3 regions of the Bradyrhizobium sp. 137 genome follow, and region 1 is predicted to be linked to each of the others. Evidence: predicted binding sites of a transcription regulator. Region 1 holds the regulator's gene; each other region holds the start of a gene.
The links. The regulator PhoB, encoded in region 1, activates phosphate uptake and scavenging genes when phosphate is short. The targets are predictions, from matches to a motif close to TGTCATNNANCTGTCAT.
Positions count from the first base shown of each region.

Region 1 (2,250 bases):
CGCCTCGTCGCCGAGATGGGCGGCATCGCCGAGCGCATGATCGTCGATTCCGTCGACGCGCTGATCCGCCGCGACGTCGCGCTCGGCCAGCGCGTCGTCACCACCGATGCCGAGCTCGACGCGCTTCAGAAGCGCATCGAGGAGCGCGCCGTGCTCACCATCGCCCGCCGCCAGCCGATGGCGGTGGATTTACGCGAGATCGTCGGCGCCATGCGCGTTGCCACCGATCTCGAGCGCATCGGCGACCTCGCCAAGAACATGGGCAAGCGCGTTGCGGCGCTGGAGACGGACTTCCATCCGCTGAAACTGTTCCGCGGCCTGGAGCACATGACCGACCTCGTGCAGCAGCAGGTCAAGTCGGTGCTGGATGCCTATGCCGCGCACGATTTGCCGGCGGCGATGGCGGTGTGGAAGGGCGACGAGGAAGTGGACGCCATCTGCACCTCTCTGTTCCGCGAGCTCCTCACCTATATGATGGAGGATCCGCGCAACATCTCGTTCTGCATCCATCTGATGTTTTGCGCCAAGAACATCGAGCGCATCGGTGATCACGCCACCAACATCGCCGAGACCGTGTTCTACATGATCGAGGGGCAGGCGATCACCGACAAGCGGCCGAAGGGCGACATGACGACCTTCGCCACGACGGTACCGAATACCTAGGGAGCGACGACAACATGGGCGCACGCATTATGGTGGTTGAGGACGAGGAAGCTCTCACCGAGCTTCTCCGTTACAACCTCGAAGGCGACGGCTATGACGTGGAGACGGTAATGCGCGGCGACGACGCCGACACCCGCCTCAAGGAACACATCCCCGATCTGATCGTGCTCGACTGGATGCTGCCGGGACTGTCCGGCATCGAGTTGTGTCGGCGGCTGCGCACCCGTCCCGAGACCAAGCAGCTCCCGATCATCATGCTGACCGCGCGCGGCGAGGAAAGCGAGCGGGTGCGGGGTCTTGCGACCGGCGCCGATGACTACATCGTCAAGCCGTTCTCGGTGCCGGAGCTGCTCGCGCGCGTGAAGGGCCTTCTGCGGCGCGCAAGCCCCGAGCGGCTCGCCACCGTGCTCGCCTATGGCGACATCGAGCTCGATCGCGACAAGCGCCGCGTCGCGCGCTCGGGCCGGCCGATCGATCTCGGCCCGACCGAATATCGCCTGCTGGAGTTCTTCCTGGAGCATCCCGGCCGCGTGTTCTCGCGCGAGCAGCTGCTCGACAGCGTCTGGGGCCGCGACATCTACATCGACGAGCGCACCGTCGACGTCCATATCGGCCGCCTGCGCAAGCTGCTCAATCTCGGCCGCGAGCAGGACCCGATCCGCACCGTCCGCGGCGCGGGTTATGCGCTGGATGATCGGTTTGCAAAGGCGGAGCAGACGTAGGCCCAACTGCGTCACCAAGCTCGGTCGTCGTCCCGGACAAGCGTAGCTCCCGGCAACGCGCAGCGTTGTCCGGAGCGAAGCGCCGATCCGGACGCATAGCCACAGGACGTGGTTGTTGCGCGAAAAGGTAACTCCGAGTCCCCGTAACCACGGCTTGCGGTGGCTATCGGTCCCGGTCCGGCGCTTCGCTTGTCCGGGACGACGTCGGGTTTGTTGCGCCGTCACCGCGTGACGGCTGCCGGTTCGATCTCAGGAAATAATCACCGCGTGCTCGGCTTCGGTGCCGCCCGCCGGCGATCCGCTGCCGGCTGATAGGCGACGCGCGAGTGCTGGGCGCAGTAGGGCAGGCCTGACAGCGCCTTGCCGCCACAGAAGAAGAAGTCCGGGCTGGAGGGATCGCCGACCGGCCAGTGGCACGTCGCCTCGTTCAATTCCAGCAGCGACAGCCGCTGACTCATCGGCACCACGTTGTCGTAGGTGACCGGTTCGGCCTCCACCTCGACCTCGAAGGCCTGCGCCAGCGCGGTGTTGCCGCGCGAGATCGGCCGGGTCACCCGCATCATATGCTGCGCGGGCCGCGCCTTGCGCGGCCGCGGCGCTGCCGATGAAGGGCTCTTGGCGCGGCCCGACAGGCCGAGCCTGTGCACTTTGCCGATCACGGCATTGCGGGTCACATTGCCGAGCTCGGCCGCGATCTGGCTGGCCGAAAGTCCGGCCTCCCAGAGCTTTTTCAGCTGCTCGACGCGATCGTCGGACCAGGTCAAAACCGTCATTGCACCCTTTCCCTCGTTGCGCGCCGCCATCCTGGGGCCTCACAGCGAATGCTTAAGCCTTGAAAAACCCGTGCCGTCAGAATCCCTTAAGG
Region 1 covers NZ_JADPKU010000055.1:54,581-56,830, reverse strand. Annotated here, with positions in the region: gene phoU (phosphate signaling complex protein PhoU) at 1-663, shown strand, start outside; gene phoB (phosphate regulon transcriptional regulator PhoB) at 678-1,385, shown strand; gene IVA78_RS16695 (GcrA family cell cycle regulator) at 1,646-2,158, opposite strand.

Region 2 (2,250 bases), on a different contig from region 1:
GCCTTCAGCTCGATCAGCGCCGTGACCGACTTGCCGGCCTCGGCGGCTTCGGCGAGCGCACGCACGATCGGCGAGTTGTTGGAGGTGCGGTAGAGCGTCTGCTTGATCGCGACTACATCTGGGTCGCGCGCGGCCTGCTGCAGAAACTGCACCACCACGTCGAAGGATTCGTAGGGGTGATGGACGATGAGATCCTTCTGCCGGATCGCAGCGAAGACGTCGCCGGCATGCTCGCGCACGCGCTCGGGATGGCGAGGCACGTAAGGGGTGAATTCGAGGTCGGGACGGTCGAGACGAGTGAGCTGCGAAAGCTCGTTCATGGCGAGCACGCCGTCGACGAGAAACACCTCGTCGTCAGCCGTCGACAGCGCATGCTGCACGAAGCTGCGCAGCTGCTCCGGCATCTTGGCGTCGATCTCGAGCCGGATCACCGACCCGCGGCGGCGCCGCTTCAGCGCGGTCTCGAACAGGCGAACGAGGTCTTCGGCCTCTTCCTCGATTTCGAGCTCGGAGTCGCGGATGATGCGGAAAGCGCCCTGGCCATGCAGATTATAGCCGGGGAAGAGACGGTTGATGAACAGGGCGGTTGCCTGCTCCAGCGAAATCAGCCGGACGGCCTTGCCTTCGGCCGGCAGGCGGATGAAGCGGTCGATCTTGCCGGGCATGCGGATCAGGGCGTTCATCTGCTTGCCGTCGGCAGCGCGCGTGAGCTGGAGCGCGATGGTGAAGCCGAGGCTAGGAATGAACGGGAAGGGGTGGGCCGGATCGATTGCGAGGGGAGTCAGCAGCGGGAACACGTTATTGAGGAAGTAGTCCTCGATCCAGGTCCGTTCCGGCTTGGTGACGTCCTTGCCGTCGACCAGGACGATGCCGACCTCGGCGAGCGTGCCGCGCAGGTCGCGCCAGATCGCCTGCTGGTCGGAGGCAAGTTGGGAGACGGTACGATTGATCAAGGCAAGCTGCTCCGACGGGGTCAGGCCGTCCGGGCTGCGCTCGGCAATGCCCTCGCGCACCTGGGCCTTGATGCCGGCGACGCGGACCATGAAGAACTCGTCGAGATTGTTTGCCGAGATCGACAGGAATCGCACCCGCTCCAGCATGGGATGGCTGGGATTGACCGATTCTTCCAGGACACGGCGGTTGAAATGCAGCCAGGACAGCTCGCGGTTGATGAACCGTTCGGGGCTCGAAGCGATCGCCGGCAGGCTCTCCGTTTCCGGGGCTTTTTCTTTGATTTCAACAGCTTGCGCAGAGTCCATGAGAAGTCGATCCATCCAGTTCACCCCAATTGCGACTTACGCGCAAAATCGGTGGGAGCATGTGTTAGAGCGATGACGTTTCGATGACATTGATGTTCCGCCGCTCCGCCGCGTCAAGCGGCTGGTGCCAGCGAACTGGTCAGACGTCCCGAAGCAGCTCGGCCGCCAGCGCCCGGGTGACGGGGCGGCCAAGCCGCAGGGCCTCGCTGTCGAGCAATTCTACCGCCTGCCGGGCGGCGGCCGAGGATCGCTCCAGCCGGGTAGCGAGGTAGCTGACGATGTTCTCATCCACCGTGAGCTGGCGGTCAGCGCAGAATTTGACGATCAGGCCGCGGAAAAGCTGGTCGTCCGGCGACAGCAACGCGACCACCGGCACGGCGCGCAGACGCGAGCGCAGGTCGCGAAGCTCGATCTCGAGCGATGCGGGTAGCTCGCGCCCGGTGAAGAGGACGTAGGCGCCATCCTCGCGGGCGAGGTTCATCAGGTGGAAGAGGGCGCGCTCGTCAAACTCTTTCGCCTTGAGATCTTCGACGACCAGCGCTCCGGTCGCGAGCGCGCCCGGGACCGCGGCGGCGGCCAGCGCATTGGCCGTGGTCGAGCGGGCGCCTGATACCTCGGCCCAGATCGCGGCGAGATGGCTCTTGCCACTGCCTTCGGGGCCGGTCAGCCACATGATCCGGTTCGGCCATTCCGGCCAGGCGTCGATCAGGCCGAGACCGGCCGCGTTGGCGGGGCCCTCGAGGAAATTGTCCCGGCTGAGGCTTTCCGCATGCGGAAGCGAAAACGCCAATTGTCGGGGATGAACGCGGCCTGCCACGCTTGCCTTGCTCCATGCCGGCGTCCCGGCCTCGTTTGGATTCGACTTTCGAGCGGGAGTTGGCCTTTTGCGGGGCCACATCCACTCATTTGGCCTCGATCGTGCTCATGTGCCGCAGCCACTCGACGAGATAGAGCGACACCGAGGAGAGCGTGAACACCGTGACGAGGCCCA
Region 2 covers NZ_JADPKU010000129.1:302,299-304,548, forward strand. Annotated here, with positions in the region: gene IVA78_RS33995 (RNA degradosome polyphosphate kinase) at 1-1,259, opposite strand, end outside; gene IVA78_RS34000 (DnaA/Hda family protein) at 1,399-2,076, opposite strand; gene IVA78_RS34005 (CDP-alcohol phosphatidyltransferase family protein) at 2,162-2,250, opposite strand, start outside.
Region 2: IVA78_RS33995 (RNA degradosome polyphosphate kinase) is a predicted target of PhoB. The motif match lies at 1,332-1,348, and genes of this name have one in related genera.

Region 3 (2,250 bases), on a different contig from region 1:
TCGCTTAACTCAGCTGCGGCCGCAGTCTTCTTCCCTTCTCCCCTTGTGGGAGAAGGTGGCGCGAAGCGCCGGATGAGGGGTCCGTCTCCGCGCATTCAAATGAGAGCCGGATTCGCGGAGAGAACCCCGCACCCGTCTCGCCGCTCCGCGGCGAGCCACCCTCTCCCACAAGGGGAGAGGGGAAGAGGGCGGCAGCTCACCCGTTGTCCACCAAAAACTCCACCCGCTCTGCTGCAAACCGCGAGTGCTTGGTCACCAGCGGCTTGCCGTCGAGAGCGTGGTCGGTGGCATCGACCACCAGGATCGGTCGTCCCAGTGCAAGATCGAGCCGGGCGGCGTCAGTCGCGTCGATGATGCCGGCCGTTATCCGGGTCGCGCCGCGGCGGTAGTCGCGAATGCCGTAGTGCTCCAGCAACTTCGTCATCGAGCGCGTCGCGGCGAACACGGCGCCTGCGCCCGGAAACAACTCAGCCGACAGCCAGGTGGTGGAGACGCAGATCGGCGTGCGATCGGCAAGGCGGATCGCCTCGATCCGCACCAGCGCCGCGCCGGCCTTCAAGCCGAGCTCGCGCGCCAGCTCCCGGGTCGCGACCTCATTGGAGGTCTCGATCAACTGGCCGCGCGGCTCGCGGCCGCCGGCGCCGACGATCTCGGAGAACCGGGTGCGCGAGCGCAGCGGATAGGCCAGCCTCTGCGCCTCGACATAGGTTCCGCTGCCGCGCTCGGCCCGGACCAGGCCGCGCTCGGCCAGCGCGGCCAGCGCGCGCCGCACGGTGTGGCGGTTCACGCGGTAGGTTTCCGCGATCTCCATCTCGCCCGGTAATTTGTCGCCGGCGGCAAAGCGGCCGTCGGCGATACCGCGCTCGATGCCGTCGGCGACGAGGCGCCACAGCGCGACGCCCGACGATGCAGTGTCTTGCATGCTCATATCGCTGGTCAGCCTAGCTCAGAAATCAGGCCTTTGTCACGAAACAGTCATGGCGCTCCTTTATGAAGTTGTCTAGTATCATAGACAACTTAGAATCGGCAAGTTCGGTGGATTTCGTGACCCAGCAGAATAACCAGCAAGCCCAGCGCAAGGCCGCGATGGCCGTGCTGGCGCACGCGGAGGCGGGCGAGATCGCCGCCCGCCTCCGCGCACTCGCCCTGCCGGCCCATCAAAATCTGCGCGAAGGCGAAAACGGTCTCGTCATGCTGCGCGGCCGGGTCGGCGGCGACGGCGCACCGTTCAACCTCGGCGAAGCCACGGTGTCGCGTGCGGCGGTCCGGCTTGCCAGTGGCGAGGTCGGCTTCGGCTACACGCTCGGCCGCGATGGTGAGAAGGCGCGGCTGATCGCGCTGTGCGACGCGCTGGTGCAGTCCAGCGATTTTGGCGCAGCCGTCGAGCGCGAAATTATCGCGCCGTTGCGCGAGCAGCTTATGACGATGCGCCAGCAGGCAGCGGGGAAGACCGCCGCGACGAAGGTTGATTTCTACACCATGGTGCGCGGTGAGGGGTGAGATCATGACCACGATTGCGGAACTGCCGCCGGGTTTCGCCGACAGGGTTCTGTCGGCGCAATCGACCTTTCGTTCGGTCATGGATGCGATGGCGCGGCCGGGTTCGGTCCAGCGCATCGTCCCGACAGCCGGAGCGCCCCATACGATGATGCGCGGCACCGCCGCGATCGCACTGACGCTGTTCGATCACGACACGCCACTCTGGCTCGATGCGCGCATGGCAGAAACTTCCGACGTGATGAAATGGCTCAAGTTCCACACTGGCGCGCCGGTGGTGCAGGACACTTCGATTGCCAGCTTCGCGCTGATCAGCGACGGCGCGGCGCTGCCGCCGCTCGAATGCTTCGCGCTCGGCACCAACGAATATCCCGATCGCTCGACCACATTGATCCTTCAGGTCGATAGTCTGGGCTCGGGACGCAGCGTCGAGCTGCGCGGCCCCGGCATCGATGGCACCACGACGCTCCAGGCGTCGATCAAGCCGTTCGACCTGTTCGAGCGCCTGCGGTTCAACGAGGCGCTGTTTCCGCGCGGCCTCGATGTGGTGCTGGTTGCCGATGATGCGGTGGTTGCGATCCCGCGCACCACCCGCGTCGCGAACAAGGAAAGCTGACCGCATGTATGTCGCAGTCAAAGGCGGCGAACGCGCCATCGAGAACGCCCATCTCCTGCTTGCAAACGCGCGGCGCGGTGACCCAAGCGTTCCGGAAGTCACGCTCGATCAGATCTCGGAGCAGCTCGGCCTCGCCG
Region 3 covers NZ_JADPKU010000067.1:27,465-29,714, forward strand. Annotated here, with positions in the region: gene phnE (phosphonate ABC transporter, permease protein PhnE) at 1-8, shown strand, start outside; gene phnF (phosphonate metabolism transcriptional regulator PhnF) at 197-928, opposite strand; gene phnG (phosphonate C-P lyase system protein PhnG) at 1,036-1,500, shown strand; gene phnH (phosphonate C-P lyase system protein PhnH) at 1,505-2,113, shown strand; gene IVA78_RS21200 (carbon-phosphorus lyase complex subunit PhnI) at 2,118-2,250, shown strand, end outside.
Region 3: phnF (phosphonate metabolism transcriptional regulator PhnF) is a predicted target of PhoB. The motif match lies at 963-979, and genes of this name have one in related genera.